DNA from 2 places in the Nocardiopsis sp. RV163 genome. Region 2 is predicted to be linked to the other one. Evidence: riboswitches for the same ligand, from Rfam matches in the RefSeq annotation. Region 2 holds a riboswitch; the other holds the start of a gene.
The links. A riboswitch is a leader RNA that binds a small molecule or an ion and turns the genes downstream of it on or off. The one in region 2 is predicted to bind cobalamin.
Positions count from the first base shown of each region.

Region 1 (7,304 bases), on a different contig from region 2:
GCCGCGGCACGGCTTCCCGCCCACCGACGGGCCCGACACCTACACCGCGGGCACGCTGTTCCCGCGTTCGTCCAAGAAGGTGGCGAGGGCGATCAACGCGGCGTCGGGCAACCGGCCGCTGGTGGTGCTGGCGAACCTGTCGGGGTTCGACGGCTCGCCGGAGTCGCTGCGCAAGCTCCAGTTGGAGTACGGGGCCGAGATCGGGCGGGCGATCGTCAACTTCGACGGTCCGATCGTGTTCTGCGTGATCTCGCGGTACCACGGCGGCGCGTTCGTGGTGTTCTCCAAAGCGCTCAACCCGAACATGACGGTGCTCGCGTTGGAGGGGTCGTTCGCCTCGGTGCTGGGCGGGGCCCCGGCCGCGGCCGTGGTGTTCGCCGGTGAGGTCAACACGCGTACCGCGAGCGACCCGAGGGTGACGGGGCTCCAGGAGCAGGTGTCGGCGGCCAGCGGCGTCGAGCGGGCCGCGCTCAACGCGCGGTTGGCGGAGACGCAGTCCTCGGTGCGGGCGGAGAAGCTCGGCGAGGTCGCCGCGGAGTTCGACCGGGTGCACAGCATCCAGCGCGCGGTCGAGGTGGGTTCGGTGGACGCGATCATCAGCGCCGCCGAGATGCGGCCGCGCATCATCGAGGCGATCGAGCACGGCATGAAGCGTTAGGCAGTGTTTTTTTGGACCTCCGCTTCGGTCCGTGTTCGGGCGCCCGGAGAACAGGGGCCTTCGGCGCCTACGGCGGGTTCGCCGGTTCCTCGCGAACCCGCCTCCGGCACCTCCAGAACCCTGTGGGCGCCCGAACGGACCCCTCCGAGCTGAGGCCCGGTTGAAAAGCGGAACCCGGGGCCGCGCACGCGGGGCGGGGGTGCGGCGGGAGGCCGCGGCCCCGCCCCGTCCGTGCGGTCAGCGGATCTTCTCGCCGTACACGTGGTCGACGGGCATGGTCATGAGCACCCTGCGGTCGGAGACCATGGCCGACCGGTACTCCTCCCAGTCGGGGTGCTCCCCGGCGGCGAGGCGGTAGTAGTCCACCAGCGAATCGACCTCGGGGCCGTGCGGGTCGGTGCCGGGTCCGGTGAGGGTGGCCACGCCCTCGGCGGTGGCCCACGCCCAGCCGTCGGCGCTGGTGACCTGCAGGGTGGCGCGCGGGTCGCGGCGCAGGTTCGCGGTCTTGGCCCGGCCCTCGGTCATGGAGACGTGCAGCAGGTCGGTCTCGGCGTCGTAGAAGGGCTGGACGGGGGAGAGCTGGGGGCGGCCGTCGGCCTTGATGGTGGCCAGGACGCCGAGCCTGCTCCGGGCGAGCAGTGCGCGCGGGTCGAACGTCGTCTCGGTCATCTCCGAAAAACCCCTCTCGGCCGGATGCTGGTGCTGCGGGGCCGTGTGCGGCCGGTCACGAGCCTATCCCCGGGAACGCGCGACGGCTCGGTCCTCGCCGCGCGGCTCACACCGCCGTGTCCTTGGGCCGGGGACCGTGCGACCGGGCCCGCAGCCCGGCGCTCCGGGCCACCCGTGTCCGCTTCGGCCGGGGCGAGGGCGCGGCCTGAGAACTCCGACGCCTCCCCCTGAACCGCGATGACCAGGGCGGGCGCCGGAGCGGTGGCGCGGGTGCGGCCCCTGTGCGCCTTCCGGCGGCGGAGGGCCGAGGCGGCCTTGATAGTCTGCCCGGGCCAGTCGTACCACGTACGTGGTCAGGGAATCCGGTGCGAATCCGGAACTGACGCGCAGCGGTGAGGGGGACGGGCGGGGTACTCACGCCACTGGGGCGGAGGCCGCGGAGACCACGGCGTCGAAGCGGCACCGACCTGGGAAGGCACCCCGTCCGGGCGAACCCGAGTCCGAAGACCTGCTGGCCCCTCCGCGTCGAGTGCGCGGAGGCGTCCCGTGCCAGGCTCCGCGTTCGAGCCCCGACTTCCAAGGCATGCCCATGCTCCGCCGCGCCCTGTACCCTCTTCCCCTCCTCCTCGCCTCATCCCTGGCCCTGACCGCCTGCGGCGCTCCCGCGGACGGCGGTGGCGAGGGGGCGGAGTCCGCCGCCGGAACCGGATCCGCCCCCGCGGTCGACAACTGCGGGCACGAGGTCACCGTCGCCTCCCCGCCCGAGCGCGTCGTCTCCCTCAACCAGGGCAGCACCGAGATCCTGCTCTCCCTGGGGCTGGCGGACCGCCTCGTCGGTACCGCCACCTGGACCGATCCGATCATGGAGGGGCTGGAGGAGGCCAACGGGGGCATTCCCCGCCTGGCCGACAACGCCCCCTCCTTCGAGGTGGTCCTGGACGCCGAACCGGACTTCGTGACCGCCTCCTTCGTCTCCACGCTCGGCACGGGCGGCGTCGCCACCCGCGAGCAGTTCGAGGAGCTGGGCGTGCCCGCCTACGTCTCCCCGACCGACTGCGCCGCCGGCAAGGACAACGACAGCGGGGGAGACGGCTCGCGCAGCGAGCCCCTCACCCTCGACGCCGTCTACGGCGAGATCCGCGACCTGGCCCTGCTGTTCGGGGTCGAGGAGCGCGGGGAGGAGCTGATCGCGGAGCTGGAGGGGCGGGTGGCGGCGGCCACCTCGGACCTGGACGCCTCCGGCGTCTCCCTCGTGTACTGGTTCGCCAACTCCCAGTCGCCCTACCTCGCGGGCTGTTGCGGCGCCCCCGGCGCCATCACCCGCGCGGTCGGCGCGCGGAACGCCTTCGACGACACCCACGACGAGTGGCCCCAGATCAACTGGGAGACCGTCGCCGACCGCGACCCCGACGTCATCGTCCTCGGTGACCTGACCCGCGACTCCCAGACCGCGGAGTCCGCCGACGCCAAGATCGCGTTCCTGGAGTCCAACCCCGCCACGAGCAACCTCACCGCCGTGCGCGAGGAGCGCTACGTCCTGCTCAGCGGCCAGGCCATGAACCCCTCGATCCGCACGGTCGAGGGGATCGAGCAGGTCGCCGAGGGTCTGCGCGGCCTCGGGCTCGGCCGGTGAGCGGTGCGCGTCTGGCGCTGCTCTCCTGCGGTGGACTGGTGCTCCTGGCGGTGTCGGTCTCGGTCGCGGTGGCCATCGGCCCCGCCGACATCACCGCGGCCGAGGTGTGGAGGTCGGTCGCCGCGCGGCTGGGGTTCGGGGAGAGCGGTCTGTCGCCGCTGCGCGAGGGCATCGTGTGGGACCTGCGCATGCCCCGCACCCTGCTGGCCGCGGTGTGCGGGGCGGGGCTGGCGCTGTGCGGGGCGGTCATGCAGTCCCTGCTGCGCAACCCGCTGGCGGACCCCTTCGTGCTCGGGGTGTCCTCGGGGGCCTCCACCGGGGCGGTCGCCGTGCTGGTGCTGGGATGGGGCGGAGCGGTGGTGTCGCTGTCGGCGGGCGCCTTCGTCGGCGCCCTGCTCTCCTTCGGGCTGGTGGTGCTGCTCGCGCACACCCTGGGCGCGAGCATGGACCGCGTGGTGCTGTCGGGGGTGGCCGCCATGCAGCTGTTCTCGGCGCTGACCTCGTTCATCGTGCTGACCTCGGCCGACGCCGAGACCACGCGCGGGGTGCTGTTCTGGCTGCTGGGCTCCCTCAGCGGCGCCGGGTGGGACGACGTGGTGCTGTGCGCGGCGGTGCTGGCCGGTGTGCTCGCCGTGTGCCTGGCGCACACCACCACCCTGGACGCGTTCGCCTTCGGTGAGGAGGCCGCGGCGAACCTGGGCGTGCGGGTGGCCCGCGCCCGCATGGTGCTGCTGTGCGCCACGGCGCTGCTCACCGCGGCCCTGGTCAGCGCGGCCGGGGCGATCGGCTTCGTGGGGCTGGTCCTGCCGCACGCGGCCCGCGCGCTCACCGGCGCGGCCCACGCCAGGCTCCTGCCGGTCACCGCGCTGGCGGGCGCCGTCTTCCTGGTGTGGGTGGACACGGTCGCCCGCACCGCGCTGGACCCCCAGGAGATCCCGGTGGGGGTGGTGACCTCCCTCATCGGGGTGCCCGCCTTCGTCGCCGTGCTCTACCGAGCCAGGAGGCGCACGTGATCAGTTCCGACCGGACCCGAACCCCGACCCGCGACCGAGGCGGCGCGTCGACCGAGGCGCCCGGCGCGGCCGGGCTGCGCGCCGAACGGGTGAGCCGCCTGATCGGCGGAGCGCTCGTCCTCGACGGCGTCACCCTCGCTCCGCGCTCCGGCCAGACCGTGGGACTGCTCGGCCCCAACGGTTCCGGCAAGTCCACGCTGCTGCGGCTGCTCTCCGGGGTCCTGGCGCCCTCCGCGGGCGTGGTCGCCCTCGACGGTGAGCAGATCGGCCGGACCTCGCGCCGGGCGGTGGCGCGGCGCGTGGCCGCCGTCGAACAGAACGCGCACACCCAGACCGAGCTGACCGTCCGCGACGTGGTGGCCCTGGGGCGCGTTCCCCACCGCCGCGCCTGGACGCCCATGTCCGCGGCCGACGCGGGCGCAGTCACGGCGGCACTGGAGCGCACCGGCCTGACCGCCATCGCCGACCGGTCCTGGCACACGCTCTCCGGCGGCGAGCGCCAGCGCGCCCAGATCGCCCGCGCCCTGGCCCAGGAGCCGAGCGAACTGCTGCTCGACGAGCCGACCAACCACCTGGACATCCAGTACCAGCTCGACCTCATGGAACTGGTCGCGGGCCTGCCGGTCACCACCGTCATCGCCATGCACGACCTCAACCTGGCCGCGATGTACTGCGACCGGCTGCTGGTGCTGCGCGGTGGGCGCGTCGTCGCCGAGGGCGCGCCCCCGCGGGTCCTGACCCCCGCCCTCATCGAGGAGGTCTACGGGGTCCGGGCCGAGGTCGAGACCGGGCCCGGGCACCCGGTGATCCGCTTCCTGCGAAGCGGCGCCGCGCCGCCGCGCCACAGTGACGCCCCCGCCGCCGAGGCGCGGGCGACCCCCGGACCCGAGCGGTCCGACCGACGACGGAACACCAACCCCGAGGGAGGAATCCGGCCATGACGGTACGGATCGCACTGCTGTCCACCTCCGACACCGACCTGCTCTCCGCGCGGGCCAGCGACCGCGCCTACGCGTGGGCCAACCCCTCACGCGCCTCCGACACCGAACTCACCGGCGTCGTCGGGGGCGCCGACCTGGTGGTGGTGCGGCTGCTCGGCTCCCCGCACGACCTGTGGCCGGGCCTGGCCGCCGTCCGGGAGCGGGGCACACCGCTGGTCGTCCTGGGCGGCGAGCAGCAGCCCAGCGCCGAACTCATGGAGCACTCCACCGTCCCGATCGGCCTGGCGGCCGACGCCCACCGCTACCTGGCCGAGGGCGGCCCGGCCAACCTCGCGCGCCTGCACGCCTTCCTGTCCGACACCGTGCTGCTGACCGGCGAGGGGTTCGAGGCGCCCGCCCCCGTCCCGCTGTGGGGCTTCGCGGAACGCGACCGGCCCCGGGCCGCGGGCCTCCCCTCCTCCGCCGTCTCCGACGACGGGTCCCCGACCGCGGGCCCCTCCTCCGACGGGAACCTGCCGAAGGTGGGCATCCTCTACTACCGGGCTCACGAGGCGGGCGGCAACACCGCCTTCGCGCACGCCCTGGCCGACGCCGTGGACGCCACCGGGCAGGCCGTGGGCGTGCCCGTGTTCGCCGGGTCGCTGCGCTCGGCGCCCGACGAGCTCTACGATGCGCTCGGCGGCTTCGACGCCCTGGTGGTCACCGTCCTGGCGGCGGGCGGCAGCGTTCCCGCGTCCGCGAGCGCGGGCGGGGACGACGAGGCGTGGGACGTGGAGCGGATGGCGGCCCTGGACGTCCCCGTCCTGCAGGGGTTGTGCCTGACGAGTCCGCGCGCGGACTGGGAGGCCTCCGACGACGGCGTCACCCCGCTGGACTCGGCGAGCCAGATCGCCATCCCCGAGTTCGACGGCCGCATCATCACCGTCCCCTTCTCCTTCAAGGAGATCGACCGCGACGGCCTGCCCCGCTACGTCGCCGACCCCGAGCGCTGCGCCCGCCTGGCCGGGATCGCGGTCGCCCACGCCCGGCTGCGGCACGTGCCCACCGCCGACAAGCGCGTCGCCGTCGTCCTGTCCGCCTACCCCACCAAGCACTCGCGCATCGGCAACGCCGTCGGGCTCGACACGCCCCGCTCGCTGGTGCGCCTGCTGCGCCGGATGCGCGACGAGGGCTACGACCTGGGAGAGCCCGGCGCCCTGCCCGGCCTGGACCTGCCCGACGAGACCGAGGCCGGGGACGCGCTGATCCACGCCCTGATCGCGGCGGGCGGCCAGGACGAGGACTGGCTGACCTCCGTGCAACTGACCGACGCCCAGGTGCGCATCACCCCCGAGGAGTACGCCGCCTGGACCGGGGGCCTGCCCGCCCCGCTGCGGGAGGCGATGAGCGAGGCGTGGGGCGCCGCGCCCGGCAGCCTCTACGTCAACGACTCGGGCGAGCTGGTCCTGGCCGCGATGCGCGCGGGCAACGTCGTCGTCCTCGTGCAGCCCCCGCGCGGCTTCGGCGAGAACCCGATCGCGATCTACCACGACCCCGACCTGCCCCCCAGCCACCACTACCTGGCCGCCTACCGGTGGCTGGAGCACGGTTTCGGCGCCCACGCCGTCGTCCACCTGGGCAAGCACGGCTCGCTGGAGTGGCTGCCCGGCAAGAACGCCGCGCTCTCGGCCGCCTGCGCCACCGACGCGGTGCTCGGCGACCTGCCGCTCGTCTACCCGTTCCTGGTCAACGACCCGGGCGAGGGCGCCCAGGCCAAGCGCCGAGCACACGCCACGGTCGTGGACCACCTCATCCCGCCGATGGCCCGCGCCGAGTCCTACGGCGACATCGCCCGTCTGGAGCAGTTGCTCGACGAGCACGCCAACATCGCGGCCATGGACCCGGCCAAGCTGCCCGCGGTGCGCGGTGAGATCTGGTCGCTGATGCGCGCGGCCGAGATGCACCGCGACCTCGGCCTGGAGGAGCGGCCCGACGACGAGGAGTTCGACGACTTCCTGCTCCACGTGGACGGCTGGCTGTGCGAGATCAAGGACGCGCAGATCCGCGACGGCCTGCACGTGCTCGGCGAGGCGCCCGGGGGACAGGCCCGGGTGAACCTGGTCCTGGCCGTCCTGCGCGCCGCCCAGGTGTGGGGAGGGGTGGGGGCCTCGGTGCCCGGTCTGCGTTCGGCGCTGGGGCTGAAGGAGGACGCGCCCGCCGCCGAGGTCGACCGGGTGGAGGCCCTCGCCCGCGGGCTCGTCGAGCGGATGGAGGCCGCGGGCTGGGACCCGGCCGCCGCGTCCGGCCTGCACGAGGACCCCGGGGTGCGCTCCGTCCTGGAGTTCGCCGCCGCGCAGGTGGCGCCGCGCCTGGCCCGCACCACAGACGAACTCGACCACGCCGTCCACGCC
Region 1 is NZ_LEKI01000116.1:6,761-14,064, forward strand. It holds gene ABD54_RS18855 (carboxyl transferase domain-containing protein) at 1-658, shown strand, start outside; gene ABD54_RS18860 (PPOX class F420-dependent oxidoreductase) at 896-1,327, opposite strand; cobalamin riboswitch at 1,644-1,858, shown strand; gene ABD54_RS18865 (ABC transporter substrate-binding protein) at 1,917-2,960, shown strand; gene ABD54_RS18870 (iron ABC transporter permease) at 2,957-3,973, shown strand; gene ABD54_RS18875 (ABC transporter ATP-binding protein) at 4,048-4,914, shown strand; gene cobN (cobaltochelatase subunit CobN) at 4,911-7,304, shown strand, end outside.
Region 1: linked by a shared signal. The riboswitch ahead of ABD54_RS18865 (ABC transporter substrate-binding protein) and the one ahead of metE (5-methyltetrahydropteroyltriglutamate--homocysteine S-methyltransferase) in region 2 are both predicted to bind cobalamin.

Region 2 (7,304 bases):
CCGACCTCGCGCTGGCCGAGGGGCTCGACGGCGTCATCGCCACCAACACCACCATCTCCCGCGAGGGTCTGTCCACCCCCGCCGAGCAGGTGGAGGCGGCCGGTGCGGGCGGCCTGTCCGGCGCCCCCCTCAAACGGCGCTCCCTGGAGGTACTGCGCCGCCTGCGCGCCCGCGTGGGCGACCGGGTCACCCTGATCGCCGTCGGCGGCATCGAGACGCCCCTGGACGCCTGGTTCCGTATCCGCGCGGGGGCCAGCCTCGTGCAGGGCTACACCGGTCTCATCTACGGCGGCCCCCTCTGGCCCCGCCGGATCAACCGCGGCCTCGCCCGGCTGGTGCGGGCCTCCGGCCACCGCTCCATCAACGAGGTCATCGGAGCCGATGTCCCCGCCCCGGCTGCCGACGGCGGTCATGGGTCGGACCCCGCCGCGGCCACCACCGGGGGCTGAGCCCGCACCCGGAGCCCGCACGCGGACCCGGCACCGACGAGGCGGTCGCGGCCCGCCGCCCGGGGCCGCATCCACCGCCGAGGGGCGCGGCGCCACCGCGCGTACGCGGCGGCCGGTGGACACCCCACCGGCCGCCGACGCGCGTACCGGTCCTCCCCGGACCTCAGGAACCGGCGGGCGCGGACAGCCCCTCGGGCGGGTAGCTCTCACCGGCCTCCGGCCCTTCGTAGACCTGGCTGACGGTCGCGAACTCGTACCCGTCGGCCCGCAGCCGCTCGATGATCTCGGGGACCGCGGCCAGGGTCGGTTCCAGGGTGTCGTGCAGCAGCACCACGCCCCCTGGCCGGGCCCCGCCCACCACGCTCTCCACGACCTCGTCGCGGCTCATGCCGGTCCAGTCCTCACTGTCCTGGCTCCACAGGATCTCGGCCATGCCCTGGCGTCCGATCTCCTCCAGCACCTCGGGCGAGCTGTCGCCGAACGGCGGCCGGAACAGTTCCACGGTGTGCCCCGTCTGGCGGCGCACCATCGCGCCCACCGCGGCCACCTGGTGGACCAGCTCCTCGCCCTCGAAGGACTCGGGCATGCGCTCGTGCAGGTGGTTGTGGCTCCCGATCTCGTGCCCCTCCGCGTAGATCTGACGCGTGACGCCGGGCCGGGTCAGCGCCGGGTTGCCGTTGAGGAAGAAGGTGGCCGCCACCTCCTCCTCCGCCAGCAGGTCCAGCAGCCGCGGAGTCGTCGCGACCGGTCCGTCGTCGAAGGTCAGCGCGATGCACTTGGCCTCGGCGCAGTCCAGGTCGGGGTCTCCCGCCGAGACCACCCCCGGCACCCGAGGCTCGGCCGGCGGCTCGCCGTCGGGAGCCTCCACGGTCAGCACGGGCTCCTCCGCCATGGCGGCTTCCCGCGCCCGCTCGCCTAGGCCGGACAGCAGGGGCTCGGCCTCCTCGGCGGGCACCACCGCGACCATCCGCCCCGGTGCCGAGGACGGTGTGTGACCCTCCACGGCCGGGGACAGGTCCCCGTCGTCGAACTCCACCACCAGGTCCCCGTCGGCGTTGAACCCCATCGAGTCGTAGGTGCGCATCACCGGGTGCAGCACCCCCGCGTCCACCGCCTCCTCGTCGGCGAACGAGGCCCGGACGATCCCGTTGAGCTCCCGGAGCGCCGCGTCGTCGGCCAGTAGCTCCGTGGAGTAGGCGGTGTGGCCGGTGGACGTGTCGTACCAGTACGTCCCGTACCCCTTGCGCAGCCCGTGGAAGTCCTCCTCGGTGCGCACCAAGCGCACGCCCAGAACCCCGTTCCCGGCGGCGACCACTTCCCAGTCGACGCCCAGGTTCACCGGGTCCCGGCTTGCGCCCCGGTAGTCGCGCACCTCCTGGTCCACCCGGGCGGCCAAGTCCTCGGCGAAGGCGTCGGCGCCCGCGAACACGGGGTAGGCGACGTCGATCGTGAGCCCCTCGGGCCTGTACGGGTGGTCCCCGAAGTCGGAGGCGTCCCCGCGCCACTCGGTGACCCCGTCCCCCGGCTCCGCCGCCACCACCGTGATCAGTTCCGGGTCCTCACCGCCCCAGGAGGTGATCCCCCCGGTGCCGCACGCGGCCAGGGGCAGGACCAACGCGGCCAGTGCCGCCCCGGGCCACCGGGCTCTGCGCTCCCACTGCCGGTTCCCTCCGGCCCCGCGGCAGGGGACGGCCTCGTTCGGGTGGACTCGAGTCGACGACAACACCGGACTCCCTCATCCCTCAGCGGGTGGCCAACACGGCTGTTGCTGGGAGCAACATAGGGGACGCCCCCGCCCGTCCCGGGGCGGTGACCACATGTGGTCACCGCCCCGGGACGGGCGACGCACCGGAGACCGGCAACGCCCCTGCGGGGCGCCCTACCGGCACCGCCCGGCGCCCTCACACGGCTCCGCGCCCAGTGTGTCCCACCGGCCGCGGCCCCGAAGCCCTCCCGGGACCATCCTCACCCGGAGAGCCCGCCGCGCCGTGACGCCGCGCCCTCAGACCCCTTCGGAAGCCTCCTCGGCCCCCTCTGAGGGCTCGGCGCTCTCCTCCGGGGCGTCGGGGACCCCGTCCACGTAGGTCTCGCCGGGGGTCGTGGTCCCCAGCAGTTGGGACACCGTGACCATGGTGTACCCCTGATCGTGCAGTTCCCGGATCGCCGTGCGGGAGGCGTCGACGGTGGTGCCGTGGATGTCGTGCATGAGGATGATCGCCCCCTCCGAAGCGCCCTCCAGTACCCGGTCGTGGATCACCGGGGCCTCGCGGTCCTTCCAGTCGAGGGTGTCCACGCTCCACAGGATCTGGGCCAGGCCCATGTCCGCGGTCACCGAGGCCACGCCCTCGTCGGACGAGCCGTAGGGCGGACGCATGAGGTCCATGGTGTAGCCCGTCTCGCGGTACACCAGCGCCTGCACGACGTCCAGGTCCGCGCGCACCCCTCCCGCGCCCAGACCGGCCAGGTCGGGGTGGTTCAGGGTGTGGTTGGCGATCTCGTGCCCCTCGGCGTAGGCGCGCCGCACCGTGTGCGGGTGCTCCATGACGGGGTTGCCGGTGACGAAGAACGTGGCCCGCGCGTCGTACTCGGCGAGGGCGTCCAGCAGTTCGGGGGTGCGTTCGCCGGGGCCGTCGTCGTAGGTCAGCGCCACGCACTTCGTGTCGGGGTCGGAGCAGTCGACTCCGGGGTCCACCGCGGGCACCTGCCCGGGCACGGCGCCCTCCTCCCGGCCGTCCTTGTCGGCCCGGGGCGGGGCGGCGATGGAGAAGTCGTCCACGCCCACGGTCGCGGCGTCGCGCACGCGCAGGCCCAGTTCGGACAGCAGCCCTTCGACCTCACCGGCGGGGACCACCGCGCGCGTTCGGCCCTCCTGCGCCGGGGCGACCTGCCCGGCGTCGAACTCCACGACCAGGTCCCCGTCGGGGTTGAAGCCCACCGAGTCGTACAGGGAGCCGATCGGGTGGATGACGTCGGGGTCCGCCGGGCCCTCCCCGCCCTCCCCGCTCCCGACGGCGCCGCGCACCAGGCCGTTGAGCTCCTCCAACTGCTCCTGGCCGCCGACCAGCGCCGCCGAGGGGTGGTGCGCCGCGGTCTCTGTGTCGTACCAGTAGGTGGTGTAACCCTCCCGGGACCCCTCGGAGTCGGTCTCCACGCGGGTCACGCGGACCCCCAGCAGGCCGTCGCGCGCCGCGGTCAGGTTCCATCCCGCCTCGAAGGAGACCGCGCCGGGGTTGGCCGCCTCGAAGGCGCGCACCTCGTCGGTCAGCTCACGCTCGAGGAAGTCGGCCAGCGGCTCGGCGTTGGGTATCACCGGGTAGGTCACCGAGACGGAGATCTCCCCGTCGTAGGGAAGTCCGGCCTCCTCCACGCCCGACACGGCGGCCGGGTCCACCTCGGTGAGCCCGTCGGGCTCGCCTGAGGCCGGGGGCGGCGGCTCGCTCTCGGAGAGCGGCGCTGCCCGCGTCCGCGGCCCGGGCTCGGGCTCCCCGGAGGAGCTGGTGGCCAACAACACCATGCCCGCCAGGAACGCCAGGGCTACCACGACCGTGATCAGGGGGTGGTCCGGTGCCATGGCCAGGCGGGACTGCTTATTCACGAGGGAATCTCCACGTTCATCGCTCAGACGAACGTCCGCGGGGAGCAGAGAGGGCTCACCCGCGCAACGCTTGACTTCGTGTGTGACGCCGACCTGAGGACGGGGGTTCTCACCGTCCTGGCCGGGCGCATGGGGCCGCACGCCGGGTACAGGGGCGAAGGGGGCCTCCCTATACTTGCAGCCGTGGAAGGTACATGATCCACCCCCGCGTCCCGGGTCCGCCCCGGAACGAACGGGGCGGAACCATGTCGCAAGAGGGAACCCGGTGCGAGTCCGGGACTGCCCCGCAGCGGTATGGGGGAACGAACGTCGCCATGGGCACTGGTAGTGCCGGTCGCCGAGACCGGAAACCGGGAAGCGGCGGCCAGTAGGAGGAGCGGTGTCCGCACCGCCCGCGCCCCCGAGTCCGAAGACCTGCCTCCACCCGGCGACGCGCCCGCGGCGCCGGTGGTCCCGCGCCCCGAGGGAGGGCCGGAGGCGGTGGCAGGTCCGGTGCGCGCCCGCGGCGCGTCCGTCGGCGTGCACGCCCCTCTTCTCCTCCCCGAGGCCGGTACCCGGCTTTCGACGAGGGAGAGAAGCTGATGACCACGACCCCCGCGCCTTCCGCGGCCCCGGGCGGACCACGCCCCTCCGTGCGCTCGACGGTGCACGGCTACCCGCGCATCGGCCCCGACCGCGAGCTCAAGCGCGCCTGCGAGTCCCACTGGAGGGGCCGCACCACCGCCCGGGAACTGGACGAGGTCGCCGCCGGCCTGCGCCTGGGCGTCTACGCCCAACTGCGCGAGGCCGGTGTCGACGACATCCCCTCCAACACGTTCTCCTACTACGACCACGTGCTGGACACCGCGGTCCTGTTCGACCTGGTCCCCTCCCGCTTCGCCCCGCCCGCCGCGGCGCCGGACCGCGAGGAGGAGCTGCGCCGCTACTTCGCGCTCGCCCGCGGCGAGCAGGGCGCCCCTCCGCTGGAGATGACCAAGTGGTTCGACACGAACTACCACTACCTGGTCCCCGAGCTCTCGCCCGGCACCCGTCCCCGCCTGGTGGGCGACAAGCCCGTCGCCGAGTTCCGCGAGGCCGCCGAGGCGGGCTTCCACACCCGCCCGGTCCTGGTCGGCCCGCTCACCTTCCTGCTGCTGGCCAAGCCCGCCGACGGCGCCCCCGAGGGCTGGGAACCCGTCCGGCTGCTCGACCAGCTCCTGGACGCCTACGCCCAGCTGCTCGGCGACCTGCGGGCCGCGGGCGCCACCGAGGTCCAGTTGGACGAGCCGATCCTGGCCACCGATGAGGGCCGCGCCGCCGTCGGCCACCTGGAGTTCGCCTACCAGCGCCTGGGCGCGGTCACCGACCGGCCCTCCCTGCTGGTGTCCACCTACTTCGGCTCCATCGGCTCCGCGGCGCTGCGGGTCCTCAAGGAGTCCGCGGTCGAGGCGGTCGGCCTGGACCTGGTCACCGACGACGAGGGCGTGGACGACCTGGTGCGGATCTCCGGCCTGGGCGCCACCCGCCTGGTCGCGGGCGTGGTGGAGGGGCGCAACGTCTGGCGCACCGACATCCCGGCCGCCGTCGCCGCGCTCGGCACCCTGCTCGCCCTCACCGACGAGCTGACCGTGAGCACCTCCTGCTCCCTGCTGCACGTGCCCCTGGACCTGGACTCCGAGACCTCCCTGGACCCCGAGCTGCGCGCCGCCCTGGCCTTCGCCCGGCAGAAGGCCCGGGAGACGGCCCTGCTCGGCCGCGTGCTGTCCGAGGGGGCCGAGGCCGAGTACACCGGACGCGGCGGCGTCCGTCCCCCCGCGTTCACCGACGCGCGCGTGCGCGCACGCCTCGACGCCCTGGGCCCGGACGCCTACGAGCGCCCGCGGGAGCGCGGCAGGCCCGCCGAGACCCCGCTCACCACGACCACCATCGGTTCCTTCCCCCAGACCGCCGAGCTGCGCCGCGCCCGCGCCGCGCACCGCAGGGGGGAACTGGCCGAGGACGCCTACAAGGCCGTCCTGCGCGAGGAGATCGACCGCGTCGTCGCGCTCCAGGAGGAGATCGGCCTGGACGTGCTCGTGCACGGCGAGCCCGAGCGCAACGACATGGTCCAGTACTTCGCCGAGCAGTTGGAGGGCTACGCCACCACCGAGAACGGCTGGGTGCAGTCCTACGGTTCGCGGTGCGTGCGCCCGCCGATCCTGTTCGGCGACGTCTCGCGCCCGGCGCCGATGACGGTCGAGTGGACCACCTACGCCCAGTCGCTCACCGACAAGCCGGTCAAGGGGATGCTGACCGGTCCGGTCACCATGCTCGCCTGGTCGTTCGTGCGCACCGACCAGCCGCTGGGCGAGACCGCCCGCCAGGTGGCCCTGGCTCTGCGCGACGAGGTCGCCGACCTGGAGCGCGCCGGGATCCGCCACATCCAGGTGGACGAGGCGGCCCTGCGCGAACTGCTGCCGCTGCGCTCGGAGCACCGGGCGCGGTACCTGGACTGGGCGGTGGGTTCCTTCCGCCTGGCCACGTCGGGGGTGTCGCCCTCCACGACCGTCCACACGCACATGTGCTACTCCGAGTTCGGGCTGATCGTCGGCGGCATCGAGGCGCTGGACGCCGACGTCACCAGCGTGGAGGCCGCACGCTCGCGCATGGAGCTGGTGCGGGACCTGGGTGAGCGGGGTTACAGGCGCGGGATCGGCCCGGGCGTGTACGACATCCACTCCCCGCGTGTGCCCTCGGTGGAGGAGATCGAGGGGGCGCTGCGGCTGGCGGTCGCGCACATCGACGCCCGGAACCTGTGGGTGAACCCCGACTGCGGCCTCAAGACGCGCGGTTACGCCGAGGCCGAACAGGCCCTGCGCAACATGGTCGAGGCGGCCCGCCGGGTGCGGGCCGACCTGGCGTGAGCCCTGCGGTGTTTTTTGGACCTCCGCTTCGCTTCGGTCCGTGCCCGGGCGCCCGGGGAACGGGAATCGGGTTGAAGCAGGCACAGTGGCGCCTCCGGTGAGACGGCTCGTTCCTCGCAGCCTCACCTCCAGCCCCTCCAGAACCCCGTGGGCGCCCGAGCCGGCCCCCACAAGCTGAGGCCGATTCAAAAAGAGTCCCCAGGAGGCTGAAACGCGGGAGGGGGCCGCGGCGAACGCCGCGGCCCCCTCGTACCGTGTCCGGTCAGCCGCCTCAGGCGCCGACCAGGGCCAGCGCCTCCGCGCCGGCGTTGAGCATGATCTCCTCGACGTTGTCGGGCATGACCAGGTCCTCTGCGGAGGCGTCCTCGGTGAAGGGCG
Region 2 is NZ_LEKI01000016.1:458-7,761, reverse strand. It holds gene ABD54_RS05080 (quinone-dependent dihydroorotate dehydrogenase) at 1-449, shown strand, start outside; gene ABD54_RS05075 (polysaccharide deacetylase family protein) at 613-2,172, opposite strand; gene ABD54_RS05070 (polysaccharide deacetylase family protein) at 2,452-4,020, opposite strand; cobalamin riboswitch at 4,297-4,460, shown strand; gene metE (5-methyltetrahydropteroyltriglutamate--homocysteine S-methyltransferase) at 4,626-6,926, shown strand; partial or broken gene ABD54_RS05060 (DUF3558 domain-containing protein) at 7,198-7,304, opposite strand, start outside.